2 regions of the Thermosynechococcus sp. HY596 genome follow, and region 1 is predicted to be linked to the other one. Evidence: riboswitches for the same ligand, from Rfam matches in the RefSeq annotation. Region 1 holds a riboswitch; the other holds the start of a gene.
The links. A riboswitch is a leader RNA that binds a small molecule or an ion and turns the genes downstream of it on or off. The one in region 1 is predicted to bind cobalamin.
Positions count from the first base shown of each region.

Region 2: it holds a riboswitch for cobalamin, as region 1 does, so the genes downstream of both, QYC28_RS09050 (sirohydrochlorin chelatase) here and metE (5-methyltetrahydropteroyltriglutamate--homocysteine S-methyltransferase) in region 1, are expected to answer to the same signal.

Region 1 is NZ_CP130346.1:907,545-923,745, reverse strand. It holds gene menA (2-carboxy-1,4-naphthoquinone phytyltransferase) at 1-805, shown strand, start outside; gene QYC28_RS04680 (DUF5340 domain-containing protein) at 793-1,059, opposite strand; gene QYC28_RS04675 (GNAT family N-acetyltransferase) at 1,104-1,610, opposite strand; gene QYC28_RS04670 (NAD(P)H-dependent oxidoreductase) at 1,782-2,438, opposite strand; gene QYC28_RS13255 (hypothetical protein) at 2,715-3,332, shown strand; partial or broken gene QYC28_RS13250 (nitroreductase family protein) at 3,415-3,633, opposite strand; gene QYC28_RS04655 (His/Gly/Thr/Pro-type tRNA ligase C-terminal domain-containing protein) at 3,762-3,998, opposite strand; gene metE (5-methyltetrahydropteroyltriglutamate--homocysteine S-methyltransferase) at 4,168-6,420, opposite strand; cobalamin riboswitch at 6,711-6,856, opposite strand; gene QYC28_RS04645 (SufE family protein) at 7,008-7,451, shown strand; gene QYC28_RS04640 (glycosyltransferase) at 7,569-8,351, opposite strand; gene thrS (threonine--tRNA ligase) at 8,369-10,183, opposite strand; partial or broken gene QYC28_RS04630 (response regulator) at 10,432-10,971, shown strand; gene recR (recombination mediator RecR) at 11,138-11,746, opposite strand; gene prfC (peptide chain release factor 3) at 11,754-13,379, opposite strand; gene galE (UDP-glucose 4-epimerase GalE) at 13,424-14,476, shown strand; partial or broken gene QYC28_RS13245 (transposase) at 14,481-14,847, opposite strand; gene QYC28_RS04605 (hypothetical protein) at 15,014-16,201, shown strand, end outside.
Region 2 is NZ_CP130346.1:1,817,797-1,833,997, reverse strand. It holds gene QYC28_RS09080 (glycosyltransferase family 4 protein) at 1-336, shown strand, start outside; gene tviB (Vi polysaccharide biosynthesis UDP-N-acetylglucosamine C-6 dehydrogenase TviB) at 406-1,683, shown strand; gene QYC28_RS09070 (NAD-dependent epimerase) at 1,711-2,727, shown strand; gene QYC28_RS09065 (polysaccharide biosynthesis tyrosine autokinase) at 2,745-5,093, shown strand; gene QYC28_RS09060 (hypothetical protein) at 5,098-5,541, opposite strand; gene QYC28_RS09055 (2-isopropylmalate synthase) at 5,522-7,156, opposite strand; gene QYC28_RS09050 (sirohydrochlorin chelatase) at 7,230-8,252, opposite strand; cobalamin riboswitch at 8,285-8,426, opposite strand; gene QYC28_RS09045 (peptide ligase PGM1-related protein) at 8,462-9,988, opposite strand; gene QYC28_RS09040 (hypothetical protein) at 10,119-10,535, opposite strand; gene QYC28_RS09035 (SUMF1/EgtB/PvdO family nonheme iron enzyme) at 10,698-11,810, opposite strand; gene egtC (ergothioneine biosynthesis protein EgtC) at 11,818-12,579, opposite strand; gene QYC28_RS09025 (DUF2232 domain-containing protein) at 12,741-13,451, shown strand; gene fni (type 2 isopentenyl-diphosphate Delta-isomerase) at 13,448-14,476, opposite strand; gene QYC28_RS09015 (geranylgeranyl reductase family protein) at 14,546-15,682, opposite strand; gene QYC28_RS09010 (cation diffusion facilitator family transporter) at 15,739-16,201, opposite strand, start outside.

The DNA.
Region 1 (16,201 bases):
GCTGGGCACAGCGGTGGCGATCGCCGAAACGGGAAGGGTGCATTGGTGGCCGTTTGGTTTGTTTCTAACAGCAGCCGTACTCATTTTGGTCTGGCTGAATCTCAGTAATGATGTCTTTGATGCCGAAACGGGGATCGATCGCCACAAGTACCATTCGGTCGTCAATCTCACGGGCAAAAAGCAACTCATCTTCTGGCTGAGCAACCTCTGCTTACTTTTGGGGCTACTGGGGATTGTGGCCATTAGTTGGCTCCAACAGGATGCAACGGTTTTAGGGTTGGTATTACTCTGCTGCGCCCTAGGCTATAGTTACCAAGGTCCACCCTTTCGTTTGGGCTATTTGGGTTTGGGAGAGCCAATTTGTTTTATCTGCTTTGGGCCGCTGGCGATCGCTGCTGCCTACTATAGCCAAGGGCAAACCTTTAGCCCTAGTATTTGGCCAGTGGCTATCCTCAATGGTCTGACGACAACACTGATTCTCTTTTGCTCCCACTTTCACCAAGTGGCCGATGATCTAGCCGCTGGCAAACGTTCGCCGGTCGTGCGCCTAGGGACGGCTCGCAGTGCTCAACTGGTCTATGGCGCCTGTGGCGTCTTTTATGCTCTCTTAGTGGCCGCTGTCCTCTGGGGAATGCTGCCGTGGCCAACACTGCTGGCTTTGAGTTCACTGCCTTGGGCGATTTATTTGTGCCAGCGGATGGCGCAATTTCACAGTGTCCCTGAGCAGATGAAGAACTCGAAATTTATTGCGGTGCAACTGCACTTTTGGAGTAGCTTGCTCTTGGGATTGGGTTACTTGCTCTGAGCTGGGGGGCGATCGCGATTCAGCGACCATTGGTACTCCACACTGCCACCCCTCAATTGCCATTCCTCCTCAAACTGCTTTTGTAGCCGCAGGGCTTTGCGTAGATGAATAGCAGCGCTATGGAGTTGCTGGTAACCACTGGAGTGGGGAGGGAGGGCGGGCAACGAGACCTGTTCCAAAATTTGCAGCACTAGCTCGTAATGGATGTGGGCAGGAACAGGAATCTCATCTGAGGGGGCAGAAGAAAGAGTCACCAAGGCAGACACCTCCAAGGAACGACTATCTAGATTTCAGCTTTCTAGCGGCGGCGGGGACGGCGATAGGTCAACCGCTCGGAGCGATCGCGCTCGTAGGCAATCAGCCGGCCATAGATTTCGTGCTTGGTTAAGTTTAACGAAAAAAAGACATGCCGCCGCGGATTGCCAAAACCCTTACGGGTAAAAAACTTTACTGCGGGCGTGTTGGCCGGATCGGTATCCACCAGCATAAATCGCGCCCCCTCCTCAATCATCCGCTCGATGAGCTTATCCACCAGCTTATCGGCAATGCCCCGCCGCTGATAGTGGGGATGCACCCCCAGCCAGTTAATGTAGCCATACACCCATGGGGCTTTGCTAATAATGGTGCCCAAGATGAACCCGACCACCTGAGAATCCGCCTCGGCCACCAGACAGTATTCGGGATCGGTGTTATAGAAACCAATGACCTCCCACTCATCCCAGATGCGATAGAGCGAGGGATACAGATCACTGGTGAAGAGTTCCTCGCCAAGGTGAAACACGGGGGCAATGTCATCAATGCCCATCTCGCGAATAATGATGTTAGTGGGTTCAGAGCGCTCTTCTTCTTTGGCGGGAACGATTTCTAAATCAACTAAATTGTGGTCAATGGGATCATCGGTGTGCAAAGACATACAAAGGCGAGTACCGAGCTATTTCTAGCTTAGCCTATGTCCAGCGGGGTCAATTCGTGAACCTTAGCGCACTTCCACGACTGCCTCTAGGGGATAGCGTACCTTGGGCAAAGTCGCATAGTTGTCATCGGCCGCTCGATAGCCCGCTGCACATAGAACGACGGCATGATAACCTTGGGTAGATAGACCGAGAAGGCGATCATATTCTTGGGGCAAGAAACCCTCCATCGGGCAGGTGTCAATGCCCAGCAGCGCCGCCGTCACCATAAACTGACCCAAAGCAATATAGACTTGGCGGGTTGACCATTCATCAACATTGAGGGGGTAGGGGGGTGAGTGCAAAAAGCCCTTGACCAAGTCCCCATACTTTTGCAGATTTTCCACTGCGGTTTGGTGGACTTCCGCTTGCCGTGCAAGGTAGCGATCAACGTCCGTAGCATTGAGATTGGTTTTAATGGCAAATACCACTAAGTGGGAGGCATCCACCACCTGTCGTTGATTCCAAGTGTGGGGGAGCAGGGCTTGGCGTAGCTCAGGCGTCTCAATGACGTAAAACTTCCACGGTTGCAGGCCAAAGGAAGAAGGAGCCAGTACCAGACTTTGTAGAAGTGTTTGCCACAGATCCGCAGGAATTTTGCGATTGGGGTCAAATTTCTTCGTGGCGTAGCGCCATTGCAGTTGTTGCAAAACCGTTGTTGGTGAAATCGGTGCTTCAGTCATTCTGTTCCCTAGAGAATTGATTAGAGCGATTACCCGAAGGGTACGCTACGCGATCGCGAAAACCACTCGCCGCTCATTTTGACAAACCATGAGGGTAAGGTCAACCTCTCTCCTGTGTTGAGGGCAATTCTGTCATCAAATTTATTGCGTAAAATATTGGGTACGCCTCACCGCCATCACCGGCTAGAGGAGAATCCCCAGAATGTCACGCATTTATGACAACATAGAGCAATCTTTATTGCCAGAGCTGCAAGACCGCTTACAGGAAGCCTACCGATGAAAAAGAAGCATTTTTCCAGCTTTACTTACGCTGAAGCTTTCAAGTACCTAGGTATTCAAGAAATCATTCCTTGGAAGCTGTCTGTGACACCAATCGCCCCCAGTGAGTTTTTTGAGGAAAACCTGCGGCAAATTTCTGAAGTCTTTGATCTACGCAGCAGCGAGGAATCAAAAAAACTCTTAATTGATGTCATTTGCCAAGAGTCCCTACGGCAGTTTAAGCACTTGAAAATTTGGAAGTCAGCCCCCCTATCCGATGAGCAAACCACTGGGTATGTGGACTATTTGGTGGCAGAACGCAAGGCCTATTTAGAAGCGCCATTTGTTTGCATTGTCGAGGCCAAGAGGGATGATTTTGAGCAGGGACTTGCGCAGTGCTTGCCAGAGATGAAAGCCTGCCAATACAACAACAAAGAAATTGATCGAAATTTGGATATTTATGGTATTGTAACCAATGGAGAAGGGTGGCAATTCTACAAATTAACGCTGGCAGGAGCGGTGTACGGCTCTGAGCTATATGCCATTGGCAATCTCCCCCAAGTCCTAGGCATTTTGTCCTTTGTTTTTCAGGAGTGTGAACAGAATTTATTAGCCCTATCCCAAGGTCAACCCTAAGGTTGTTGTCATTTGCACTCCCTAGTTTTGGAAATGTGACCCGCGGTTGAGTCAGCTTGCCGTGCAAGGTAGCGATCAGATTCCAAGTGTGGGGGAGCAGGGCTTGGCGTAGCTCAGGCGTCTCAATGACGTAAAACTTCCACGGTTGCAGGCCAAAGGAAGAAGGAGCCAGTACCAGACTTTGTAGAAGTGTTTGCCACAGATCCGCAGGAATTTTGCGATTGGGGTCAAATTTCTTCGTGGCGTAGCGCCATTGCAGTTGTTGCAAAACCGTTGTTGGTGAAATCGGTGCTTCAGTCATTCTGTTCCCTAGAGAATTGATTAGAGCGATTACCCGAAGGGTACGCTACGCGATCGCGAAAACCACTCGCCGCTCATTTTGACAAACTATTAAAGGCGAGGTCAACTGCCCTGTAGATCAATTGCCCACTATTGCCACTGAATATCGGCATCCATCGCAGTCATGGCAGAGGTGAGTTTTTCAACCAGTTCCTTAACAGGGAAAGCGCTGACATCTTTTGCTGCACGGGTGCGGATACTTACGGTCTCGCTTTCGACTTCCTTGGCACCGATAATGCCCATCACAGGAATTTTCTGGGTTTCAGCATTGCGGATTTGTTGACCTAGCGATCGCCCGTACGATTCACACTCATGCGGATGTCCCATCAGCCGAGGTCAGGTGCCCCTACCAATCATGGAGCAGGTCTTTAGGCATGGCGCAGCCTTCTTACAAGCATTGCCCCGCCAATGGCAGGAATGGAAACGCAGTTTTGAGTGGTGGAAAAATCCTGCGATTTTAAGGGGGCAACGGTGCGCTGGCAGCAACAACAGATCCTCAGTTGGTAAGACGAGCCCCTCGCAATTGCTGGGCGGCTGCCACCATGTTTTTCAGTGAGGGAATCACTTCCTCCCAGCGACGGGTTTTCAGACCGCAGTCTGGGTTAACCCAAATCTGGTCACTGGGTAGATGGGCGATCGCAGTCTCCAGCTGCTGAACCATCTGCTCAACAGTGGGAACTGCCGGACTATGAACATCATAAACACCATTGCCCACCTGCTGTTGATAGCCGGCATCAGTAATTTCAAACAGCGTTTCATTGTTACTGCGGCTATTTTCAATGGACAACACATCTGCATCTAGGCGCTCGATATGTTGAATAATGTCGCCAAACTCCGAATAGCACATGTGGGTATGAATTTGGGTTTCTGGCTTAGCCACACCAGCCGCCAACCGAAACGCATCGACGGCCCAAGCCAAGTACTCCTGCCAACGTTCCGGCTTGAGGGGTAATCCTTCCCGTAAAGCGGGTTCATCAATCTGGATAATCTTTGCCCCAGCAGCTTCTAAATCGGCCACTTCATCCCGTAGAGCCAGGGCAATCTGCATCGCCTGTTCGCTCCGCGGAATATCGGTGCGGGTAAAGGACCAGTTAATCATGGTCACAGGGCCCGTCAGCATGCCCTTGACGATTTTCTGGGTCAACGATTGCGCCACCTTAAACTCTCGCACCGTCATTGGCTCGGTTCGCGCTACATCCCCATAAATAATGGGTGGACGCACACAGCGACTGCCATAGCTTTGCACCCAGCCGTGTTCGGTAAAGGCAAAACCAGTGAGCTTCTGGCCAAAGAATTCCACCATGTCGGTGCGTTCAAATTCGCCATGCACCAATACATCCAAGCCAATTTCTTCCTGCAATCGAATGCATTTGGCAATTTCAGCATCAATTGCTGCTTGGTACTCCGCAAGGGTGATTTCTCCGCGCTTGAGCTTCACCCGCAATTGCCGCACTTCTGGGGTTTGCGGAAAAGAACCAATGGTAGTTGTCGGAAAGAGCGGTAAGGTGGGCTGCAGTTGGCGGCGTTGTTCATAGGGCATAGCCCGTTTCAGATCGTTGACGGTTAAATTGCGCAACCGCTGTTGTACCACTGGATTCACAGGCCTAAATTCCTTAAAGGCCTGCCACTGGGCTTCAATCTCTGCTAATTGGGGGTGCTGGGCAAGGGCTTTGGGACTCTCCTGCAGCGTCTGGGCCAATAGCACCACCTCATCCAACTTTTGTTCGGCAAAACTCAACACCCGCCGCAATGGCTCTGGTAACTTCACTTCTCGTGCTGCATCGTAGGGGACGAATTGTAAAGAGGCTGAGGGGTGCAACCGGATATTGGTTGTGATACCCTGAATCGCTGCTAAGGTTGACACAACAAGTTCTGGGCAAATTTTCCAAATGTTTCGGGCATCCACAATACCCACCCCCAGCTGTTTATCCCTTGGGAAACTAAACTGCTGCAATAATGCCAAGTTCTGCCCACGGGTAAAATCTAGACTAATGCCGGCTACGGGCAACGTCACCACCCAAGGATAGGCAGCGCCGAGATCATCAAAGTAGGTCACTAGGTAAATCGGCAAACCAACTTGACAAAGCGCATCAAATGTTGATTCATACAATTCCCTGAAGTTGTTGGTGTCCCCAAAAACCAAGGCAGGTTCGTGGATTTGTACCTCAACCACCCCTAGGTTCTTCAATTCAGCCAACAGGATAAGATAGCGCTCCACTAGGCAAGACAACGCTTCCTCTAGATTCATCTGCAGCCGACTCAGCCGTAGCAGGGTTAAAGGCCCTAGCACCATGGGAACGGCGCGATCGCCCAAGACCTTTTGGGCGCGACCGATGATCCCCAGAAAATCACTAAAGTCTGCTGCCTGAAGAGGCTGACTCATTTCGGGAACCAAGTAGTGATAGTTGGTGTCAAACCATTTGGTCATCTCAAGGGCTGGAATTCCCTCTCGACCGCGAGCCATTGCAAAGTATTGCTCCAACCCTGTAAAGGCTTGATACCGCTGTGGGATGAGGCCGAGGCGGACACTCCAGTCGAGAACGGGATCGTAAAAACTGGTATCGCCAACGCCAATGCGATCAATGCCAGCCTGCAGTTGCGTTTGCCAATTTGCCAATTCAATATCTTGAACCGTTTGTAGTAAATTTTCTTGATTGGATTTACCATTCCAAAAGGCTTCCAATGCCTTTTTCAGCTCGCGATTTTTACCAATACGGGGGTAGCCTAGCGTTGCAGTCTGAATGGTCATTGTTATGGTACCCTGAGTTTTGACAGTTCTCTCAATAGACAATGAAAGCTGGCTGTTTTCAGTCCAACAAGCAGTGCACTTCCAGTATCATCAGCAGAACCTAGCGTGGGTCACTGCAAGAGGAGCCCTTGTCTAGGTGCTTGTAGGTACTTGAAAATCTCCAAAATCACTTGTGCTACAGTAACGGCAGGAACCTTGCCAGAAAAGGGCGGTAGGGGGGGTCTTTACCTAGGCAAATTAATGAAAATTGAAGCATGAAGAACATCATCTGTACCTCGCAGATGTTGGCATAACGACATTCACAACTCGGCGGGCATTCTGACTGAGAGAGTAGTGCCTCTCATCACAGCTGCGGGACAGCGGCAGATTTGCACTGCACTTTCCCCCTTGCGTCTGATGGCTGATCCCCACCAGAACCGAGTAAGTACATTAAAGGCTAACACAAGTTACGAGTTAAGGGTAAGAGCACGGCGGTCTATTGGCATGAAAAGCTGCCCCTAGGTTGACTGCTGCCGTTATTGTGCAACTGCTGAGGGTAAAATCAGAAATGGTTATCATTTTTCTCAGCAGCGTTCTTCTAAGTCAATATGCCCTCTGCCTGCCAGCCTTTACCGGCTTCCCTCGATCGCATTGTTCAGCGGTTCCAACAGATCTCAGATCCAAAGCGGCGCTATGAATACTTGCTGAGCTTTGCAAAGCGCCTGCCGCCATTTCCTGAGGAGCAGAAGGTCGCCGCCAACCGCGTGCCCGGCTGTGTCTCCCAAGTGTACGTGAAAGCCTCTTTAGAGCAGGGCAAGGTGATTTTTCAGGGGGATTCTGACGCTCAGGTAACGAAGGGATTGGTGGGGCTATTGGTCGAAGGGTTGAGTGGGTTGACACCCGCAGAAATCCTGCAGTTAAAACCTGACTTTATTCAGCAAACCGGACTAAATGTCAGCTTAACCCCCTCGCGAGCCAATGGCTTTTACAACATTTTTCGAACGATGAAAGCCCTAGCGTATCACTTGGCCGAGACTTCGTGTCACACTTAAAGCCTCAGCTGATGGGACTACAGCAGCAAAAGCTGGACTGGTTGCTAGAGAACACCTTTACGAAGGAGGATAATCCCTTAGTTGTAGGATGACGCAGCAATCCACACAACGGGGACATTAAGCTTCGTTTAAGGATTTAACACTTCTGCTTGTACCCCATATTAGAGAAGGTATGTACTTAGGAATAACAACTCGAATAAATAAAGCACAAATAAGAATTAATATTTGTAAAAGCAAGTTTTTTCCAGTTTCTACCTGTAAACGGAAGACATCACATACAACTGATAATTTATCAGTTGATGAAATACCGCCAAGCATAAATTCTCCGGCAATAAAATCGCATCCGTGAAACTTACAGCCATTTTGAATAGCAGTTTTGATAAAGAAGTAGTCTGCGCCAACTGGAAATCTATAGGAATAGTATCCTAGTTGCCTATGAAGATCGGTTTTAATTAGAGTACCAACAGCATGGGAAGATATGTAGGCTCCGGCTGAAAACAAATACGGTCTTCCTCTATTAGGGCGCCTTAATCGTTTACCTAACCACACATGTGCTGATAGTATATCTGCTTTCGTAGAGCAAGTAGCTTTTCTAAACAACTCTATTGCATTCTGTTCTAGTAAATCTCCAGCACCTAAAACAAGATAATAATCTCCACTTGCAATTTTAAGCGATTTATTGATCGCATGATATAAACTAAAATCTGGTTCTGAGATAATTTTTATATTTAAGCCCTTTGTAGACTGAATAATACTAATGGTACTATCAGTTGAAGCACCATCTCCAATAATCCATTCAAAGTTTTTATCCGTTTGACCTTGAAGGCTTTTAATGGTTCGAGTAATCGTATCTTCGACATTGAGAGTTGCCGTAATAATTGATATAAAAGGATAGGTCATAATGAGTTAACCTCTAGCTACTGCCACTGAACCTCGGCATCCATTGCATTCATTGCCGATGTCAGTTTCTCGATCAGTTGTTTAACCGGCAAGGCGCCGACATCGCCTGCAGCACGGGTGCGAATACTCACAGTCTCGCTTTCGACTTCCTTGGCACCCACAATGCCCATCACGGGAATTTTCTGGGTTTCAGCATTGCGGATTTGTTTACCTAGGCGATCGCCACTGCGATCCACGCTCACGCGCACACCCTGCTCTCGCAGTTGAGCGGCCACACGTTCGGCATAGGGGCGTTGCTCATCCCCCACGGGCAACAGGCGCACTTGCTCTGGTGCCAGCCAGAAGGGGAAATCCCCTGCATACTCCTCAATGAGAATGCCAATGAGCCGCTCCAGCGAGCCAAAGGGGGCACGGTGAATCATCACTGGTCGGCGGCGGGTATTGTCCTCAGCAACGTATTCCAAATCAAAGCGCTCAGGCAAATTGTAGTCCACCTGAACCGTTCCCAACTGCCACTCACGACCGAGAGCATCCTCAAAGATAAAGTCTAGTTTCGGCCCATAGAAGGCGGCCTCCCCAATCCCCAAGAAATGCTCCATGCCCAACTGTTCTACCGCTCGCTGAATTGCTGACTCCGCCTTTGACCAAGCCTCGTCGGAGCCAATGTACTTATCGGATTTGGGATCGCGGAAGCTCAACCGTGCCTTGAACTTATTCAGACGCAGACAGCGGAAGACCGAGAGAATGAGGTCAACCACATTCAAAAACTCGACATCCAACTGCTCTGGGGTGACAAAGAGGTGGGAGTCATCAACGGTAAAGCCCCGCACCCGTGTCAAGCCTCCCAATTCTCCCGACTGCTCATAGCGATAGACGGTACCAAATTCCGCCAGCCGCAGGGGTAAGTCGCGATAGGAGCGCAGCTCACTTTTGTAGATTTGAATGTGGAAGGGACAGTTCATGGGCTTGAGAACAAAACCCTGCTCGTGGGCAGCAGCCTCAGCATCTTCAGCCATCAGAGGAAACATATCCTCTTTGTACTTTTGCCAGTGGCCGGAGGTCTTAAATAGATCCACACGGGCAATGTGCGGACTCACCACCGGTAGATATCCCCGCTTCATTTGCTCTTTTCTGAGAAATTCCTCGAGGGTTGAGCGTAGAATCGTTCCCTTAGGAGTCCACAGGGGTAGCCCTGGTCCTACAGGATCAGCAAAGATAAAGAGACCCAGCTCTTTGCCCAGTTTGCGGTGGTCGCGGCGCAGGGCTTCTTCCTTGCGGCGTTTATACTCCGCCAGTTGCTCAGGGGTTTCCCAAGCAGTGCCATAAATGCGCTGCAGTTGGGCTTTGGTTTCATCGCCGCGCCAGTAGGCCCCAGCAACACTTTCGAGGGCGATCGCCTTGGGGTTAATCTCACCGGTGTTTTCCACATGGGGGCCGGCGCACAGATCCCACCACTCATCGCCGAGGTGGTAAATCGTAATTGGCTCTTCGAGGTCTTGGAGAATTTCTAGCTTATAGGGTTCTCCCAGTTCGCGGATACGCCGCTCAGCTTCCTCACGGGTTACTTCCTCACGGATCACTGGTAACTTGCGTTTAATGATCTTGACCATCTCCTTCTCAATGAGCTTCAGGTCTTTTTCGCTGAAGGGTTCGGGGTGGTCAAAATCGTAATAAAACCCATTCTCAATCCAAGGACCAATTGTAACCTGCGCCTTGGGAAACAGCTTCTGGACTGCCATGGCCAGAATGTGGGCACTGGTGTGGCGAATCCGCTTCAGCTGCTCCGACTCACTGGTTTTGGGGAGGTGGATAGGGGCAGCAGACTCTGGCATAGGGTGTGACGTATCGAACAAATCTTTGGTAGGGGTGAGACTTCTATTGTGACATTCTCCTGCCCTCAAGGGTGGGTCTTTGACCCCAAATTTTTGGGTTCAGGGACGCTTTGCGGCAGTGTAAGGCGAGTGGTCAACTCCAAAAGACAGGGCTATGCTAAGGTTGGAATCACGTGGTGGTCATGCCACTGCCGCCCTCTATTCACAATCTCTTCTATAGGAATCTTGTATAGGAATGGAGTGTTTCCGTGACTAGCCGCAAAGTCCTTGTCATTGACGACAGTAAAGTAATCCGGATGCGGGTCCGTGAAATGTTGCCAGAGGGCGACTATGAGATTCTTGAGGCCAAGGATGGCCGTGAGGGGCTGCAACTCATTGAGCAGTCTGAGCCGACGTTGATCATGCTGGATTTTCTGCTGCCGAAGGTGAGCGGCTGGGAAGTCTATCAAGAATTGGAGAAAAATGATCTCCTTGGCGCTATCCCCCTCGTAATTATGTCAGGGCGCAAGGAAGAGGTCACCGAAAAGCTCCAAGAACCCTTTGAGTGGTTTGAGTTCATTGAGAAACCCTTTGAAAAAGAACAACTCGAAGCAGCGATTCAAGAGGCCTTTCGCAAAGCTCGTAAGCCCAGACCCGTCAAAGCAGCAGCACCTGCGGAAGTAGCGGCTCCCGTTGCTGTGGATCTCACCCCCATCTATGACAAACTGGCCGCCCTTGAAGGTGCCATTCAAGCTTTGCAGGCGCAATCTGTCAAAGCAAATGACTTTGCTCAACTCCAAGCAACGGTTGCTCAACTGCAACAGCAACTAGCGGCAACAGCTAGTGGTGGGGATGACAATCGCCTCGCCGCTTTGGAAGCGGAAGACCAGCGGTTACACCACGAAGTCGAGCAATTGAAGCGAGCCATCCACCAAATTGTGACGGCATTGCGGCGATTGCAAGGGGGGCACTAAGCTACTGCCACTCAATTTCCCGGCGACCGGCAAGGGCACGGGCAAGGGTCATTTCATCGGCATAGTCAAGATCACCGCCCACCGGTAGGCCAAAGGCAATGCGAGTCACCTTCACAAAAGGCCGCAGCAGCTGCCCCACATAGAGAGTGGTCGTTTCCCCTTCAATACTGGGGTTGATGGCCAAAATCACTTCTTTGACCTGTGCTTGGCTGGCGCGCTGAATCAGAGGTTGAATGTGCAGGTGTTCGGGGGTGATGCCCTCTAGCGGAGAAATGAGTCCCCCCAAGACATGGTACTTGCCGTGGTACTCACGGGTTTTTTCAATGGCAATGACATCGCGGGAGTCCGCCACAACACAAATGGTGTGATCGTCCCGCTGGGGGGAGGCGCAGATGTCGCACACGGGTTCCGCAGAGAGGTGGAAACAAACGGAGCAGAGTCCCACCTGCTGTTTGGCGTCAAGGAGGGCTTGAGCCAAGGCTTGGATATCGGCTTCGGGACGTTTGATCAGATGGAGGGCAAGACGTTGGGCGGTTTTTGGGCCAATACCCGGCAGGCGTTGCAACTGCTCAATGAGGCGAGCAAGGGGACGGGTATAGACACTACTCATGGGTCAGCTAGGCAGGCACAGCAGCGGCAAGGGGGGCGATCGCGCTCAGGCGCAGTTTGGGATGATCTGCCATTGTCTGTTGCAGATTCCACTCATTCTTAAAGAGCAGCACCGGCCGTCCCCAACTGTCTTTGACGGTGACAGCATTAAAGATGCGGCCAATGGCTGCGAGGGCTTCCCAACCATCCAGTACCCAGCGCGCAACGGTATAGGGGAGAGGGTCAAGACGAGTTTCCACACCGTATTCGTTTAATAGGCGAAACTGCACCACTTCAAATTGCAGTTGGCCAACTGCCGCCAGAATCGGTTCTCGTTTCGATTCATCGGTAGAGTACATGATTTGCACGGCACCCTCTTCCCGTAGCTCATTCACCCCTTTTTGGAAGGATTTGAACTTGGAGGGGTTGGGGTTGCGCAGATAGGCAAAGAGTTCTGGGGAAAAACAGGGAATGCCTTCATATTCCAATTTGGGGCCGACATAGAGGGTGTCGCCAATGGCAAACATGCCTGGATTATTCAGGCCAATCACATCGCCCGCATAGGCCGTTTCAAGGGATTCGCGACCTTGGGCAAAGAGTTTTTGGGGGCGAGAAAGGCGGATAGTTTTGCCGGTGCGAGCATGGTTGACGGTCATGTCCTTTTCAAATTTGCCGCTACAGACCCGCACAAAGGCGACGCGATCGCGATGTTTCGGATCCATATTGGCCTGCAGCTTAAACACAAAGCCAGTGAAATGCTCCTGCGTCGGATCAATCGCCCCGCGATCGCTCTTGTAGGCCATGGGTGGCAACGCATAGGTCAAAAAGTGCTCTAGAAACAGGCGCACGCCAAAGTTGGTCATGGCACTGCCAAAGAAGACAGGAGTCATTTTCCCCTGATGCACCAGATCAAGATCTAGCTCCGCCCCCACGCCATCGAGCAGTTCTAGTTCATCCTTGAGTTGGTTGTATTCCAAGCGATAGGACTCAATGTAGGGATCAATGGCAGGATCCCCAAGGGCAATGACCGTTTCAGCCGCAGCACGGCTACCGTGGGTGGTGCGCTCAAAGAAGTGAAAATTCTGCCGCAGGCGATCATAGACGCCGCGAAAGCGATCGCCCATCCCCAGCGGCCAGTTCACAGGATAGGGAATCAGCCCCAGCTCCTGTTCAATTTCATCAATCAGTTCAAGGGGTTCCCGCCCCGGCCGATCCAGCTTGTTGATGAATGTAAAAATCGGCAGACCCCGCAGTTGGCATACCTCAAAGAGCTTGCGGGTTTGGGGTTCTAAACCCTTGGCCGCATCCACCAGCATCACAGCATTATCAGCCGCCGCAAGGGTGCGATAGGTATCTTCACTGAAGTCTTGGTGGCCGGGGGTATCCAAGAGGTTAATCTGATAGCCTTGGTACTCAAACTGCAAGACCGTCGAGGTAATCGAAATCCCCCGTTGTTGCTCCATTTCCATCCAGTCAGAGGTGGCTTGCCGCTGTGCCCGTCGTGCTTTGACGGCTCCCGCCTCGTGAATAGCCCCACCGTAGAGCAGTAACTTTTCCGTCAGCGTCGTTTTCCCGGCATCCGGGTGAGAGATAATGGCGAAATTACGACGTCGTTTCACCTCTTGGGTGATTTCATGGTGTAAGTCACTGGTCATGGCAGAATTTGTAGCAGCTTTTCTAGTGTAACAGATGGACTTTAATGACAATTAATAATGATAATAATTCGCCGCTGATTCTGGTCACCGGGGGCGCGGGCTATATTGGCAGCCATACCGTTTTGGCACTGCAGCAAGCCGGCTTTCAGGTTCTGATTTTAGATAGCCTTGAGCGAGGGCACCGCGATTTGGTCGAGTCTGTTCTTAAAACAGAACTCATTGTGGGTCATATTGGCGATCGCTCTCTCTTAGATTGGATTTTTCAAACCTATCCCGTGACGGCAGTAATGCACTTTGCTGCCTATATTGAAGTGGGCGAGTCTGTCCGCTCCCCTGATCGCTTTTATCAAAATAATGTTTATGGTGCCCTGACCCTCTTACAGGCCATGGTCGCCGCCGAGGTGCCTTACTTTGTTTTTTCCTCCACAGCCGCCGTCTATGGCTTGCCCTCAGAGGTGCCGATTCGCGAAACCTGTCCCTGTGCTCCCATTAACCCCTACGGGCGCTCTAAGTGGATGGTGGAGCAAATTGCTGCCGATATGGGCAGGGCCTACGGCCTCAAGTCGGTGATTTTCCGTTATTTCAATGCCGCGGGTGCGGATCCCGACTCCCGCTTAGGGGAAGATCACCATCCAGAAACCCACTTGATTCCCCTAGTGTTGCAGGCGGCGATGGGACGACGCCCCCACATCTGCATTTATGGCACAGACTACCCTACTCCCGATGGCACCTGCATTCGCGACTATATCCATGTCGTGGACCTAGCCCAAGCCCATGTGCTGGGATTAAAGTACCTCCTGAGTGGCGGCGACTCGCAAATTTTTAACTTGGGGAATGGCCAAGGCTTTTCGGTGCGGCAAATTATTGAAGCCGCTCAGAGGGTCACAGGTTGTTCGATTCCAGTCGTTGAGGGCGATCGCCGAGCAGGAGACGCCGCAATCCTCGTTGCCAATAGCGATCGCGCCCGTCAGATTTTAGGTTGGCAGCCGCAGTACCCTGACATCGAGCAAATCATTCATCACGCTTGGCGATGGCACCAATACCGCCACGGATCAGGCACAATTGTGGCAATATATAGCTATTCCAATCAAGAATGAGACATTATCCAGCACAATACTTGCGAATCACCTCATCCATAGAACGGTTTGACCCTGCATACCTCCGCGCTCGCTTCAGCCCACTCACTTCAGCCCACTAAAGTCATGCTCAACCACATTCAAATCAGGAGAGGATTTCGGTAAAAATAACACCGCGTGACCCGCCGCTTTTACCACTGCCTGCATCCCCCCTTGCGGATGAATCGGTGCATTATCCATAATCAACTAATCAACAGCGATGGTCTCTCTAACGCCGGCAAACAGTACTCACTCAGCCAGCTCACAAACCCTCACCCATTCAAATACCCGCAAAACAGCATTGGGGCTATAAAGTCTTTCTGGTGTCTATACCGTCCTGCCACTAAACGCTCTACTTTTCTGACACTTCCCAACTCTCCATCAATCCGTTAGCCTCGCGCTGACCACCCCTACTCACAGGCCACCTGAGAGTCAAACGCTGTCTCATCATCCGACACAGCCTGAAATATAGGGAACGATTGCGGCAACATAGACAAGAGACCTTCTGTGAAAACCACTATGGGTTGTAGCATTCTCCTTTCCTTTGTGGGTCACCAAGATCCGTACTCTGAGAAAACCAACCAAGAAGGCTCCATTGTTTCACTGGCAAAGTTTTTAGCCCAACAGCAGCCGATCAAACGGGTTCTATTGCTCTACACAGAAGACTTTCAACAACGGGCGATCGACACCAAGGACTGGCTTCACAGTGAGCTGCAAATTGGCGAGGAGGCAATTCACCTAGAAGTGGTCAGCAGGGAACTCTCCGCAGACCCAATTAACCCTGTCATCGCCGTCCAAGAGGCCAAGCGCGCACTACACCTAGCCAAGGGTTATCAAGACTCCAACGACTGGCTAGAACTGAATGGTTCCTCTGGTACCCCCGCCATGAAAGCAGCTTGGGGCATTTTACAGGCGATCGAGACGCAACACCGACTCCGGCTATGGCAAGCCCGCAATCCCCAAGAAATTCGACCGGGTCAAAAGCGAGTATTTGCGGTGGACTTAAATGTCTTTCGCCAAGCGTTAGATCGTCAAGGGATTCAACAGCAGTTGGATAGTTATGACTACCAAGGGGCTGAAATTTCCCTCAAGCATAGCTCTATTGAGGCTCCTCTGGCCTTAGCACTGATTCGCTATGGTAAATATCGCCTTGCCCGCAACTACCACCAAGCCTTTGATGCCATCAACCCCTACAAAACTAAGATTGAAAAGCTATGGCTTCAGGAAATCGCCCAACTGCGGCAGAACAATCGCCATGCCCTCTTTCGGGACACTTACTTTCAAGTTGTTGGCCTATTTACGGTGGGGCGCTATGCAGAAGCCCTAATCTTGGCCATGAGTTTGTACGAAAACCTATTGCAATACTTTGTACAAAAGACGGTGGGTCTTGACATTACAACTGATGGGGCAACGCGAGAACGCAGCTTGAACTTGCTGCAACACCACGATCACGGTCGGCTTTGGCAATACCTCAGAAGCTACCAGCGCAAAAATGGCGATCGCCTGTTCCTTGATGTCGTGACGCGGAAGCTTTTGCTAGCAGTTTTAGAGTATGACTCCCAAACAACGGATCTTGCTCCTCACTTCCAACGGATCGAGGCCTACTATCAGCAACGCAATAACGTTGTCCATCAACTGGCAGGACTGTCCGAGGTTGAAGATATGCAAGAAAAGGTGCTGAATGCCCTGAGACAGATATTAAGCAAA
Region 2 (16,201 bases), 910 kb from region 1:
TTTGCTAATGTCAAAGAGTATCTACCCAGTACTAGTGTGTTTGTCTTACCTTCCTACCGTGAGGGTGTTCCCCGCAGTACGCAAGAAGCAATGGCTATGGGTCGACCAGTGATTACTACGGACGTGCCAGGCTGCCGTGAAACGGTTATTGACGGCTATAATGGTTACCTTATTCCGCCTCGGGATGTGAATGCTTTGATAACTGCAATGCGGAAATTTATTGAACAACCTAGTTTGATTCCTTCAATGGGGTATCATAGCTATCAAATGGCTTTGGACTTATTTGATGTCAAAAAGATTAATGCTCAATACCTCAAATTGCTCAGTTCATGTTAGTTTTATTAGGATATTGCAACTCTTTTCAAAAAAGTGAAAGATGCCGAAATTAGCGAAGGTGAGTGCATGATGCTTAATTTTTCTGATACTTTTAAGATTGCTGTGATTGGCTTAGGTTATGTTGGTCTTCCTTTGGCCGTTGAATTTGGCAAGAAGTACTATACTATTGGTTATGATGTTAATAGCCAACGTATCGCTGAACTTAAGCAGGGATATGACAGAACAGGAGAAGTCAGTGACACTGATTTGCAAGCGTGTTCCTTGCTAATGTACACAACCGATCTCGAAGATTTAAGAAAATGTAATATTTTTATTATTTCTGTCCCCACTCCAATAGATTATTACAAAGTTCCAGATCTTGAACCTTTAAGAAAAGCTTCCAAGAGTGTTGGTCAGATTTTATCACCTCAGTCTATAGTTATCTATGAATCTACTGTTTATCCGGGTGTAACAGAAGAAGTTTGTGTTCCCATCCTTGAGCAGGAATCCAAACTAAAATTTAATCAAGATTTTTTTGTTGGTTATAGCCCTGAACGAATAAATCCGGGGGATCATAACCATCGTTTAACCACAATTAAAAAAGTTACCTCTGGTTCAACACCTGAAGTTGCTGATTTAGTTGATCGCCTATATGCATCAATTATTCCAGCGGGAACACACAAGGCAAGCTCGATTAGAGTGGCCGAAGCGGCAAAAGTAATTGAAAATATTCAACGAGACATTAATATTGCTTTTGTGAATGAGCTATCTATTATTTTTCACCTATTGGGCATTGATACAGAAGAAGTGTTAGCTGCTGCAAGCACAAAATGGAATTTCTTGCCCTTTCGTCCGGGATTGGTCGGTGGCCACTGTATTGGCGTTGATCCCTACTATCTAACTTACAAAGCAGCAGCTTGCAATTATCACCCTGAACTGATTCTGGCTGGTCGCCGTATCAACGATAACATGGGCTTTTATGTAGCAGCGCAATTTCTGAAGTTACTCGTCAAAAAGGGAATTGACTTACCTAATGCTCGTGTACTTGTTATGGGACTAACCTTTAAGGAAAATTGCCCCGATTTACGCAACACACGTGTCGTTGACATTATCAAAGAACTGCAAAGTTATGGCCTAGAGGTTGATATTTACGATCCTTGGGTAGATCCCCAACAGGCCAAGAGAGAATATGGAATTTCCCTTATTGAAGAGTTATCTCATCAGTGGGACGGAATCATTATTGCTGTTGCCCACCAGCAGTTTCATGAAATGGGTAGTACTGGCATTCGTGCTCTCTTGAAAACACCGGGAGTTCTTTATGATGTGAAGTGGGTATTATCGAAGGAAGATGTGGACGGCCGCCTTTAGCTACTTTTTGTCATTTGAGGAATCAAGATGGATATTTTGGTGACGGGTGTTGCTGGGTTTATTGGCAATGCAGTAGCACTGGAACTACTTAAGCGGGGCGATCGCGTGATTGGTCTCGATAATCTCAACAACTACTACGATGTCAACCTCAAGAAAGCTCGCCTTGAACGCCTCAACCCCTTCACGGCAAGTGAGCAATTTGTATTTAGAAAAATCGACCTTGTAGATCGCGCAGAGTTGAACCAACTCTTTACAGACTTTGCCCCGCAACGGGTCATCCACTTAGCAGCGCAAGCGGGTGTACGCTACTCGATTGAGAATCCCTTGGCCTATATTGACAGTAATATTGTAGGTTTTATCCACATTTTGGAAGCCTGTCGCTACCATCAGGTAGAGCATCTCGTCTATGCCAGCACCTCAAGCGTCTATGGTGCCAATAAAAAACTACCCTTTTCTGTTCACGATAATGTTGATCACCCCTTGAGTCTCTATGCGGCCACCAAGAAAGCCAATGAACTGATGGCACATACCTACAGCTACCTCTATGACCTACCCACTACTGGACTGCGCTTTTTTACCGTCTATGGCCCATGGGGGCGCCCCGACATGGCACTCTTTAAGTTTACGAAAGCCATTTTGAATAATGAACCGTTGCCTGTCTTTAACTATGGTAAGCATCGCCGCGACTTTACTTACATTGATGACATTGTCGAGGGGATTCTACGGGTGCTGGATCGACCTGCCACACCCAACCCTTCATGGAGTGGCGAAAATCCTGATCCGGCCACTAGTCTCGCACCTTGGCGTGTTTACAACATTGGTGCCCACCGCCCCGTCGAACTCCTACGGTATATTGAACTTTTAGAAACCTATCTTGGGAAGAAAGCGCAGTTAAATCTTCTGCCTCTGCAACCGGGCGATGTCCCCGATACCTACGCGGATGTGCTCGAACTTAGGGCAGACACAGGCTACGAACCCACAACTCCTGTTGAGATAGGCGTACAGCAATTTGTCCACTGGTATCGTGAGTACTATGGTATCTAACGAGTTGAGTTTGCCCTATGTCGAGTGAAAATAACCATCTGTCGTTGCCCTCTGAAGCCTCTCGGCCAAGTTTGTGGCAGCCGCAGCCAATTGATAAGGTGACCATTGATCAAGTACTTCGCGGGCTGAAGCGGCGTTCAGCAGTTGGCATCTTGGCAGGTGCGCTAGTCTCAATTGGCTTTTTGGGATACTCTTACCTCTTTTTGAGAAGCTATCGACACTCTGTGTTGGTGCAGGTTGAACCTATCCAATCCTCAGGCGCTCGGCCAGGAACAACTTTAGAGTCAGTCCATCGGCTTGCTCTAATATCCCTGCCCATTTTGTCAGGTGAAACAAGAGGTGATGTGGCAACTTTAGTTCAAGTCCTCAATAGCGACATTGTTTTGCGTCCAATTTATGAGAAATTTTTAGTAGAAAATCCTGATCTAGATCCAAAACAATATTCGTATCAATCTTTTATTGGATCCTTGAAAATCCAGCGAGCGAAACTAACCTCAGGTAATAGGCTACCAGATCAGTCAAGTCAAAAGATTATAGAAATCCAATTTTCTGCAAGAGAAAAAGAAAAGATAGAATCACTCCTAGGAATCCTTGTTGAAGAATTAAAAAGATTTAGTGAAGAAGAAAAGCAGAACCAAATAGCGGATAATCTGCGCTATGTTAACCAAGAAATTCAGAAGACCCTGAGTCAAATTGACGATCTAGAGGATCAACTTAACCAATTTCGCTTTCAGAATCGGGTAGTACGACCTGACCTAGTTGCTTCCCAGTTTACCTCTGCAACCTCTGGCAGGAGCGATCTTGAAACTTATCTTAGCCTTTTGGATAATTTGATCTCTGCAAGAAATGAAAATAGAGTAAAACTGGAGTCGGCTCAGGCAACGTTTAACTCCCTCGAAACACAGTTAAGGCTGTCTCCTACTGAGGCACTTGCTGCCGCCAATCTAGCTGCTTCTCAAAACTATCAGGAGTTGCTAACAAAATTAACAGAAGCAGAAACTAGGCTGGCTGGGGAGCAGGCCAAGCTGAATGAAAACTCACCGACGGTGCAAGCGCTACAGGAAGAAAAGCGACTACTGCTAGAGCAGGCCAGACAGCAAGCTCGACAGATTACGATTAGAAATCAGGATCAAGTTCGTCAACCCGAAACGCTGATTGGTTATCAAAGTGCCGTTTCTGGGTCTCTAATCGAGAAGTACATAGGGACCAGAATTGAGCTTGAAGCGCTGCGGAGGGCGGATGCTGAATTAAGCAACCAAATTCAGACCACCGAGGCAGAGATATCGCGAGTAATACGCCTTGCCAATCCTTACCGCAAGATTGAACAACGTTTTGCAGCAGCACAGGAATCTCTAAGGTTATTACTGCAAACTCGACAGTCCCTCCAGCTGCAGATTGCGCAACGGGACTTCACATGGCGAGTCCTCTCAGATATTGACAACAAGGAAGAATATCAAGTAACCCAGCGTTTATCAGTGGCACTGGTGATAGCCTTAATGCTGGGGGGAGTGTCTGGGCTGCTTTTGGCCCTAATCCTCGATTGGTTGGATGATCGCTTTCTGGAAGTGGAGCAAATTCGCCAACAAACCCCCTTACCGATTCTTGGCGAGATTCCTCTGACGAAGACATTTGATCAATTGGCCTTTAGTCGCCTAGAAACACCGTTGACGCTCTGGGGATTGCAGCACCGTTTGCCGAGTGCCACACCTGCTTTTAGGGAAAGTTTTTACTTCCTGTTGACGCAGCTAGAGTCGTTGGGATTGCCCCGCTCTTTGGCAATAACGGGTACAGTGGGCAAAGAAGGACAAACGACCCTTGCGATTTACCTTGCGGTTGCAGCAGCGGCGATGGGAAAACGGGTCTTACTGGTGGATGCCAATTTGCGTCAGCCCAGCATTCATCAAGGACTTGGCATTCCCAATGTCGCAGGCCTAGGGGAGTTGTTGCAAGGGGAAATGCCTTTTCCCCACTGGTTCAGTCTTTTAGCAAATCGTGCGGAAAGACTCTGGGTACTGACGGCGGGTCAGGTTCAGCAAGAGCCGATGATACTGCTGAGTTCTGCGCGGTGGTTTGATTTCTTGGAGGGCGCTAAGGATACCTTTGACTGCGTGATTCTGGATGTGCCGCCGATTTTGGCTGCTGCGGAGGCGCATCGGGTTCTGGCAGCGGTGGAGCGGGCCCTCTTGGTTGTGCGCTTAAAGAAAACGCGACGCGAAGCCTTTGCTCAGGCCCTGCAGGCTTGCGATCTGAGCTTACAGCAAAAGCTGCTTGGGATTGTCGTCAATGGTGTAGCTGTCAACCACCGAGATTTCAGAGGTTATCAGAACAGTGCTGCTGAGTCAGCGGTGGCACCCCTCTCTATCTAAGGTTTCACATCTCCCTTTCGGGGGACAAAATAGCCATTAAAACAGGCCCAAAGAGTAGGGCATGGGCAGCTAAGGTGAGGCCTGTCCAAAGCAGGGGAAACCAGCGCCAAACTCCTGCTTCTAGGGGCGGAAACAGGGCATAGGCTAGCCCGATGAGTGTCGGCGGTAAAATGATGAGCAAAATAGCTAACACAAGGGCAACAACGGTGACCTGAGAAGAGGGGCGGTGGAGCGATCGCCAGCCTGTACCTGTCCACTGCCAGCGAAAAGCGATCGCCCCATCTTCAAGGCGAGCCGTTTGGCGCTCAGGATCAAGGGTAAAAATGTGGCGGCAAAAGTTACAGGCATGGGTTTCCATGAGCACCATGGGGACAATTTGGCCATGGCGGCAAATAGGGCAGGGGTAGATGCCATGGCGCTCAAGGGGCTTAGGGAGTGGTTCCACCATGAACCTCAGCGGTCTGGGGGTGGAGGCGTTGTTGCTGGAGCCCGCGATAGAGACGATTGAGGGCATTCATATAGGCATGAGCCGAAGCAACAATAATATCCGTATTGGCGGCATGGCCCGAGTAAATGCGATCCCCGTGTTGCAGGCGAATGGTCACCTCGCCGATGGCATCAATTCCCGCAGTCACTGACTGCACGGAATACTCAATGAGGCGATTGGGAATTTGCACCACGCGGTTAATGGCACGATAGACGGCATCCACAGGGCCTGTGCCAATGGCGGCATCTGTCAGCTCCTCACCACTGGGCAGACGGATGGTTACGGTGGCGGTGGGGCGGGCGCGATCGCCACAGGAGACCTGCACAAATTCCAGCTGGTAGCCTTGAACATCAATGGCTTGGGTTTCATCTTTAACAATAGCTTCCAAATCCCAGTCGGTGATTTCTTTTTTCTTATCGGCCAGATCCTTGAAGCGCAAAAACGCCTTGTTGAGTTCCGTTTCACTGAGTTCAAAGCCCAGCTCGCGCAGGCGGGTGGCAAAGGCATTGCGACCAGAGAGTTTGCCCAAAACAATTTGATTGTCGGCTAGGCCAATGAGCTGGGCGTCCATGATTTCATAGGTTTGCTTGTGCTTGAGGACGCCATCTTGGTGAATGCCTGATTGGTGAGCAAAAGCGTTGGCACCGACGATCGCCTTATTGGGCTGAATCAGCATGCCCGTTAGATTTGAAACCAAGCGGGAGGTTTTGTAAATTTCGCGGGTGTTGATATTGGTCAGGGGTGCTTCTGATTCAGGGGGACGGCCAAGGAAGGGGTTAAAATACTGCCGCCGCACATAGAGAGCCATCACCAATTCCTCAAGGGCAGCATTGCCGGCGCGCTCCCCAATGCCGTTAACCGTACACTCCAGTTGCCGTGCCCCATTTTTCACAGCCTCAAGGAAGTTGGCAACGGCCAAGCCTAGGTCGTTGTGACCATGGACTGAAATGACGGCACGATCAATATTCGGCACGTTTTCCTTGATGCCTTTGATCAGGGCACCAAATTCGGCGGGGGTGGTGTACCCCACGGTGTCGGGAATGTTAATTGTTGTGGCACCGGCGTCAATCACCCGCTCCAAAACTTGATAGAGAAACTCAGGATCCGAACGCCCGGCATCCTCAGGGGAAAACTCAACATCATCCACAAAGGACTTGGCATAGGCCACCATTTCGGGGGCAATTTCCAGTACCTCAGCGCGGGTTTTCTTCAGTTTGTACTCTAGGTGAATGTCCGAGGTGGCAATGAAAGTGTGAATGCGGGGATAGTAGGCGGGTTTGAGGGCTTTTGCGGCGGCTTCAATATCTTGGCGGGTGGCACGAGCCAAGCCACAGATCACAGGCCCCGTTTCGGTGCCCACGGTTTCAGCAATCCGCTGTACGGCTTCAAAGTCGCCGGGACTGGCAAAGGGAAAGCCTGCTTCAATAATATCCACCCCCAGTCGGGCCAGTTGACGGGCGATCGTGAGTTTTTCATCCACATTCAGCGAGGCACCCGGCGACTGTTCACCGTCCCGCAGGGTGGTATCAAAAATCAACACCCGATCAACGGTCTGGGGAGGATATTTAATGCGCATAGACAAGCCCCATTCAAGCTTGAGAAAGAGTAGCAATTATTTCTACTCTAACATTTTCGCTGGGAAGCAATGTCTAGGGAACTTGCCAAATGCGTTGGTGATAACTGGGCAAGTGATCCAAGTCCACGGTTGATCCATGGTGAGGGTGATGCCCCCCGTGATCATGGCTGTGGGAGGGGTGCTCATGATCCTGATGATGGTGGTGATGATGGCTATGGCCTGCCACCAAGCGGAATTTGCAGGCTTCACAGTTCATGGCCACCTGCCCCGTATGGGTTTCAATTTCCCGCTGCCGCGTGAGATAAAATAGTTGCGGATGCAGGCCAATTTCCGGTAGGTTCACGTATTCAACACTGGGATAGGCAGCTTGGGCTTCTGCGGTAAGGGTATAGATTTTCTTGACTAATGCCCCTGTAAACATGAAGTGGGGCAAAACAATCACGCGGCGGGGCTGGTAAAGATTCGCCCGCCCAAATCCTTCGGGTAGGCGGGGATGGGTAATGCCAATAAAGCAGACCTCAACGGTTTTGTAGCCACTGCCTTCCCAGAGCATGCGGGCTAGCTTAAAGACATCGCCATTGGCATCGGGATCACTGGAGCCGCGTCCCACCACTAGGAGAACGGTTTCTTCGCGGCCAATGCCTTGGGGATTAAATTCTGGGGTGTCCAAGCGTTCAAGGCGCGATCGCCACAGGGTTAAAATTTCGGGGGCAATGCCATAGTGGCGGCCATAGTGATAGCGCAATTGCGGAAACGCCCGCCGTGCCCAATCCAACTCATTGGTGACATCAAACTTATTGTGGCGAGCAGCAAAGAGTAAAACTGGCAGCACTGACAAGTCTGTATGGCCTGCGGCAGCACACTGGCTGAGCACTTCAAAAATCGAGGGTTCCGTTAACTCCAGAAAACAGGGAAAAACAGGCCGGCAGGGATCCAGTTGATAATAGGCTTGGGCAAAGTCCAAAAATGCTTGGCGACCTTCCGGATCGCGCGTCCCATGACCGACGAGTAAAAGCGGTCGAGATTGGGGGAGAGGGGGTAAATCGAGGCTAAAACCGAGGGGATTGAGAATGGAATCGTTGAGCGTAACAACCACGTTGAAACTCCATGCCCGTGCGACGCAGGCAAACAGAGTGAACCACAGCAAGTAGGCATTCTGGCTGAGGGGGGTTCCCCATCACAGCTGCGGCACAGCACCAGACTTGCACTGGATTTTCCCTACAGGCTGCTCTTCACAGTGAACGTTGCCAATTGTAACGAGATTCTCAGACCCCTGTCTATGCGGGGGGTGGGCACATTAGGGACTTATAGCGCCGCAGCATCGAGAACGCCAATGGTTTGGTTGTAGATGGCTTGGGCTTCTTCGGGGGTGTTGCCAATACTGACGAGACCCAGCTTACCAAATTCCGAGAGTGCCCCCATGAGGTGAAAGACAGTGCCCGTTTCGGTGCTGGAATCAAAGTGGAGATGGTAGCGGGCAATCATATCTAAGAGATCATTGGGCAAAAGACCCCGATAGTGGGGTTGGCAGAGGTTATCGGAGGCAATGTAATACTTGGGACGGCGGTGCTTGCTGTAAAACAGTCCAGAGTCTAGCTCATAGTGGCCATCGGTGAGGAATTTTAAGGTCATAAAGGGGTGCGTAGTACCACCCTTGCGCAAGTTAATTTCAATGGCGTAAAGCTCCCACCCTGCTGTTGTCTGGGTGGCAACAACGTCCACACCAAAACAGCCGATCACCCCCTGCTGTGCCAAGTACGTCCCTACCTTTTGCCCCAATTCTTGGAGTTGTTGGCGATAGTCGGCATGGGCGGGAAATTCACAGCCAATGAAAATTTGACCTGTGGGGGCATTGAGTAATTGCTCATGGGTGGAGACGATTTCAACACTGCCTTTGGGGGTAATGCAGCCTTGGACACTGGGCGATCGCTTGACAGCACCTTCCACAAAGGCTTCGACAATGCCACCCAGATCCATAAATCGCTGCCGATAGGAGAGCCAAGTTTCATTAGGCGCCTGAAAGACCATCTCCTCTAGGCTATTTTCAATCCGTTGTAGATGATCGGGGGTGTGTGGGCTGCCAAGGGGGCGCAGTGGGCGCAGATCAAGAAGAGCATTGCCTTCTCCGGAAAAAGCCTCATTGAGTTTCACCACTACCCGTTGCAGTTCAGGAGATTTCTCTTGGAGGTGAGCGATCGCGCGCACCAGTTCCGGTACCCCCTGCAAAAAACCGCTGCCCATCGGATGGGGAATGCCTGCGGCCGCAAAAAGTTCCCGACTGCCCGCCTTGGTTCCCCAGTAGAGGAGGTCGGGATCCGTCGAGTAGAGGGGAATACCTAAGCGTACCGCCAGTTCCCGCTCCAAAGGGGTGGAGTTAAAACACACCATGTAGGCTTGGTTGGGACGCAGGGCTTGACGAATACGCTCCAAAAGGCGAGGCCGCTCTAAAATTTTCGCAGTCAAGGGTTTATCGGAGCGATCGTAGGTGGCCAGCAGCAGCAGGCGATCGCGGGCATGGGAACTGGGTACGCCGGGGAGTAAATCCAGATAATAGTCAATAATGCTGGGGTGCAGCGGCTGGGACGTCACGTAGATCATGCGGGTACGCGGATTCCGCAACTGGATCAGCGTATAGAGTTGCCGCTCCTCGTAGTGGGTGTAGCCGGTGATCTTGGCCAGCTCCGGTTGGGGAAAGCTCAGGGAAGGCACCACCACAATATCGCGCTCAATACCGCCGGGACCCTTGGGCAGTTCAGGAATAAACGTTTCTGTCCCGTCCCAGCACTCCAAGAGTTGCGTTTGCAGTTGGCGGAATTCCTCAGCAATTGACATCAAAACGCCCCTATGCCCTTGTCCCTAGTTTAGGGAGTTTGAGTCGCACTCATCGCTTGGGGGTCATCTTGTTCAAACTTTCTTTACTGAGGAACGGTGCTTCGTTTGCTCAGCTTCAATAGCCAACAAACTAAGGTTTGCCATCAAGTTCAATGTACCTGACATGCACCTGAGCGGGGCGCAGAACAAAGGGATTTTGCCACTTGCCGGCAGGACTGGGGTACGTTTTTTCGGGATAGGAGAGCAAATCGCTGTAAACGGCGCTTAATTCAATGGGAACACCTGCTGGCACATTAGTCATCTTAAAGGTACATTGACCATCCTGAGCACCAGCGGCAGGACCAGTAGCAAATACCTTGATGGGCGGTAAATTTTGCGGTTTAGCAACAACTCGAATCGCTGAGCAGGCAGCCGGTGCAACATTGCCCATTTGATCGCCAAAAAAAATGCGGCCTTGCAGCGTTGCCGTGGGTAGAGCCAAAGCTCCGCTAGTTTGAGTGAGTGTCCCAGTGAGCAGTAGCAAGGTGGAAAGAGATAAGCGTTTCATGATGTGGCTCACGCTCCAGAGAAGGGGTGATGATTCAATCTTGGCGGAGCCTAGGAAGAATCCCAGTGAAGGCGATCACAAGATGGATGAGAACCGCAGCACAAAACATGAAGCTCACACCACCTGCTGACGCGCGGAGGGGAGAGTGCAGGCTAAACATGTTCAAATTTGGGCATCAGTGTCCCTTGGTGTAGAGATTGTTTCTTGGTGAACGTAGCGCGCTCCAGCAAACACCTCACGGGTGGTGCGGCTATACCAATTGCGAAATGAGGGTCGCTTGAGAATGGGGCGCGTCCAGTGACTACCGCCTTTTAGGACAAAATGCTCGCCATCAAAGTAGGGGGCAGAATACCCCCGGTAGGGATAGCTCTGGAACCCCGGATAGGGGGCAAAGGGACTTTGCGTCCACTCCCAAACGTAGCCCTGATTCAAGAGTCCCTGCTGAGCAGCAATTTCCCATTCCCGTTCACTGGGGAGACGTTTGCCTTGGAAATGGCCATAGGCTTCGGCTTCGTAGAAACTAAGTCCCCACATGGGTAAGTCTAGGTTCTCAGGAATCGGGTAAAACGGTGAGGCAATTTCCTCTGCCTCTCGCCATTCCCAACCACTGCTGGACCACCATTCCCGCCGCTGATAACCACCCGCTTCCACAAAGGTGAGAAATTCCCGCCAGGTCAGCGGTGCCGCATCAATCGTAAAAGGAAGTAGTTCGACACTCTGGACTGGCTGCTCGTTATCAAGGGCTAAGAGGTCTTCACTGCCAATGACATACCCCCCAGCGGGAATTCGTTGGTGATCCTGTGGCAGCGATAGGTTAGGGGGTAATGTGGTCACAATCCCCTGCATCGCCAGCACCATTTGCATCGTTTCACTGTGTTGGGCTTCATGCTGCAAAATCCACCACCAGAGGCGGAGTTCTCGTTGCCACTGCTCGTCGCTAAGGCTGTAGAGGCGATCGCCCGTCTTTTGGCGAATCTCTGCTAAGTAGTCAAGTAGCTGGCCACGCGGCGGTAGATGCTGTCGTTCGGCCTTGGGGCGGCCATCGGCGGCATACCAATAGCGATCGCGATCGCTCACCCCTGAGGATTCTGGCAACAGCCAAAAGGCTTCTGTGTAGCCAATGTGTCCCAAATGCCATCCCACAGGGCTATAGAGGGGATGGGGCTGCGCACAAAGGACGGCCTCGCTCAACTCAGCCACAAGTTGGCGTGTAAATTGCCGCTGGTTCTGAAAGGCTTGCCAAAAAGTTCCCCGATCCAAGGGATTAAAAGGCACTGATATCTCAGAAGGCGTAAATTTCTGGTTCACTCTGCAAACTCATCAACAGCAATTTATTTTCCGGTAAAAGATACCACTCCGTTTGCTGATCTACCGGCTCTGAGGTGAGCTGAATTTTCTCGGCATCCTGACTCCAGTACAGGGTGGGGGGTGGTGTGCCCCGCGCACAGCGGGTGGCGAGAATATAGACGCCATCAGTCAGAATCATGGCGGCACTAACACTGGTACGCGCTGCCTGCGCTAGGGAAAAAACAATTTGCAGTGTTTGCCGCAGTACCATCAACGGTGACAGTTGCGGATTCAACACCAATTCATTGCAGAAGAGGGCAAACAGGTGCTCAGAGTCTGTAGAGCCTTCAACAATGTTGTAACAAATATCCGACAGGCGATCGCGCATAGGGCGGTAGAGGGTTTGGCGAAAGTTCTCGATAAAGCCATTGTGCACCCCCAGCCAGCGTCCCCAGCGAAAGGGCTGCGTATTCGTCATTTGCACGGGTTGACCCGGTGTGGCACTGCGGACATTGGCCAAAAAACAGGCAGATTCAATGTAGCGGCTTAAATGCTCAGTAAAGTTAATATCATGCCACATGGGCATCGTTTGCCGATAAAGAAAGGGGGGCACATCTTGGCGGGCAGCATACCAGCCCACCCCAAAGCCATCGGCATTTAAGAGTCCCGCCGTCATTTCGCGGGGTTGATAACTTTGCACCAACAGGGAATGGGGAGCATCCACCAAGGCATGGGCAAGGGACGTTTTGCGCCCCATATAGGCATAAAGACGGCACATAAATTAACATGTAAGTTTGATAGGAATACCTTACCCCCGATTCTAACTTTCAGCAAAGGATTTTTCAGGGCGCTATATCCAGTTTGAGAGCTGGCAGTAAAGCTTGCTAGAGTGTAGAGAAAAAAGGTTATCTGCAATCAATGAACCCAACGGATTCCCTAGAGGATGATTTTCCCGACGTCGAAGCCATTGTGCCCCCTGAGCAGTCCCAAGCCTTGGGGCGATCGCAAATTCAGCGCACCTTGGTGATCACAGAAACAGCCTTCCTTGCCAGTACCGCTGCCCTGCTGTGGGTGATTAACTTTTATTTGCCCATTGGTCCAGTCTTGCGCCTGTTTTTTCCGATTCCCATCGCCCTCGTTTATTTACGCTGGAATCGCCGCGCCGCTTGGATGGCGGCCATTGTCAGTGCCTTGCTCCTTTCTGTGTTGATGGGGCCACCCCGCAGTCTGCAATTTCTCTTGCCCCACGGCATGATGGGGGTCATTTTTGGCGGCTGTTGGGCCAAAAAAGAAGGCTGGGGACGTTCCATCCTCAGTGGCGCAGTGATTGGCACCGCAGGATTTTTCTTTCAGATTAGCCTTGTGTCCATTCTGCTCGGGGAAAACCTCTGGATTTACTTCAATCAGCAGGTCACGAATTTCATTGATTGGGTACTGGTCAATCTGAATTTGCTGCTGGAGCCAACGGTGACCCTGATCCAAGTTGTGGCACTGCTACTTGTCTTTTTCCAGTCCACGGTGTATGCCTTAGTGGTGCATATTTTGGCATGGACACTGTTGGAGCGATTGGGCAATCCGATTCCGGATCCGCCCCCGTGGCTGCGCACGATCCTTGAAGACCCCCGCTAGATCCTTTCGAGACAGCGGCGCTGATAGAGGGCTTGGGGGGTGGCACTGCCGGTACAAAACAGCACGGTTTTCAATTCCTCAAGGATAAAATCAATGCGTTGCGCAAGTGTCTCCTCTGATTGATGGGCGGCCTGCAAAAAGGGGCGCGCTAAACCGGCAAGACTAGCACCGAGGGCAAGGGCCTTGGCCACATCAATGCCATTTTGAAGTCCGCCAGAGGCAATTAGGGGCGTATCTGGTAGGGCAGGATGAATTTGCTCCAAGCACTGCGCCGTAGGCATACCCCATTCGGCAAAGGCTGCTCCGAGGTACTGCTGACGCCCATCCTGAGCACGCGCCGCTTCCACCTTGGCCCAAGAGGTTCCCCCTGCCCCCGCCACGTCAATAGCGGCTACACCCACCTCCACGAGTTGCTTGGCCACGTCGGCACTGATACCATTGCCCACTTCCTTCACAATTACAGGCACCGGTAGGGCACGGCAGAGAACACCAATTTTCGTCAACAGTCCCTTGAAGTTGCGATCGCCCCCCGTTTGGACGGCCTCTTGTAGGGGATTGAGGTGCAAAATCAAGGCATTCGCCTCTAGGAGATCAATAATCTTTTGGCATTCATTGACGCCACAGCCATAGTTCAACTGCACCGCGCCAAGATTGGCTAAGAGGGGGATAGTGGGTGCCTCTTGACGAATGGCAAACGTGGTCGCCACCTCTGGATGCTCCAGCAGCACTCGCTGGGAACCGACACCCATGGCAATTCCCTTTTGTTGCGCCACCCGGGCTAAGCGGCGATTGATGTCTCCCGCTTGGGGGGTGCCACCGGTCATGGAGGAAATCAGCAGGGGGGCAGCGAGTCGCCAGCCCAAAAACTCGACGCTCAGATCAATCTCGGCAAAGTCCAGTTCGGGCAGGGCACAATGGCGAAAGCGATACTTCTCGAAACCGGTGGTGATTTCTTGATGACTGACATCACCTTGAATACAAAGCTCGAGGTGCTCCGCCTTGCGCTGCTCAATGGGACTGCTCACCACTCGTGTTCCTAAAGTTAGGCTGCACCAACATTATAGAAGGCAGCTCAGGGAGCATCCCTATCGGCATTAACGGAAAACCGTCGGCACTCTCAACCCCGCTGCCAACAATTTCAGGCCATTGGCTGCTGCATCGCGGTAACGCAACTGACCGCAGAGAATTTGCCCCATCCGTTGCAGCGCGCTGGGACGTTTGATAGCCACTTCATAGGCCATGTGGGGCATCCGATAAAAAAGAGTCGCTAGACGTTTTGCCCAGACCATATCTGCTCCCCACGCCTGTTGGACTTGACGGGAATAGTCTGCGAGAGCCTCTGGATCACCATTGAGGGCGCGATCGATCGCTTGGGCAGCTAGCATTCCGGTCAACAGTGAGGGACGAATGCCTTCGGCAGTAAACGGATCAACGATACAGGCGGCTTCCCCGGCAAGGAGGGCATTTTGGGTGTGCAGGCGCTGGTGCCGCTGCCAACAGTAGAGGGGGTGGCCATAGACCTTGACTTGACTGAAATCAACGCCAAAGGTTTCAGCATATGCTGCCCCGATCGCCCTCAGATTTTGCTTGCGTTTTAGGGAAAACGTGCCCACACCAATCGAGTAGCCCTCCCGTTTAGGAAAGTTCCAAATGTAGCCATTGTGAACGCGACCAAAGTCAAAGTGGGCTGCCCTCAGGGCATGATTGGGCATGGCTGCTTCAACCTCAATGGCTGCTCCTATACGCTGCTGACGATGTTGGAATCCCAACCACTTGGCCATTGAACCTTTGGCACCATCACAGCCAATTAAATACTGCGCTGTGAAATCCCCCTTGGGCGTATGCACCTGCCAGCGATCGCCCCCCCACGTTAGACCTATAACGGGAGTTTGAGCCGCTACCTGCGCCCCCTGTTGCTGGGCCTGTTGAATCAGAAAATTATCAAAGACATCGCGGCGCACCATCCACACCGCTTGCTCTGGGGGCAGTTCTAGCACTTGCGCTTCCCCACCCTGCCACGTACAGACCATTTGCGTCAGCTTCAGCGAGATAGCAGGAGTAAAGTCAAAGTCAAACCAAGCTTGCACTTGGGGCGACACACCTCCCCCACAGGGCTTGTAGCGGGGCAGAGCTTCCTTTTCCAGAACCAACACCCGCCGGCCTCGCCTAGCCAAGTGATAGGCAGCTGCACCGCCCGCAGGGCCTGAACCAACAACAATGCAGTCGTACACCACAGGGTCACTCCTCAGTTGCTTTGCACAGATGCTCAAAAAATAACAAAAATCACCTAAGAGAAGCTGATCTGACTGGATTCGTAGTCGGGGGGTTCGACGTGGATGACAATGCGAGCCGGTCCATAGCGGTCTTGGAGCAGAGCTTCAATTTGCTCGGTAATGTCATGGGCCGTGGGAATATCTTCCGCCTCGACAATTAAGTGCATCTCAATAAACACTTGCCGTCCCACCATTCCCCGCGAGCTAATGTCATGGCAATTAACCACACCGGGCACGGTCATCACTAGCTCATGGATGGCTTCGGGGGCGATCGCCATCTCATCCACCAGCCAAGGAATGTTGCTTTTGAGGACTTCCCACGCACTCCAAAACACAAGGGCCGCGACGGGAAATGCCAACACCACATCCAACCAGGCCCAGTTGAAGGTCCACACCCCAATCAGCCCCAAAAGAACAATAATCGTTGTCCAGACATCGCTCAGGGTATGCTTGGCATCAGCAATGAGCACGGAATTA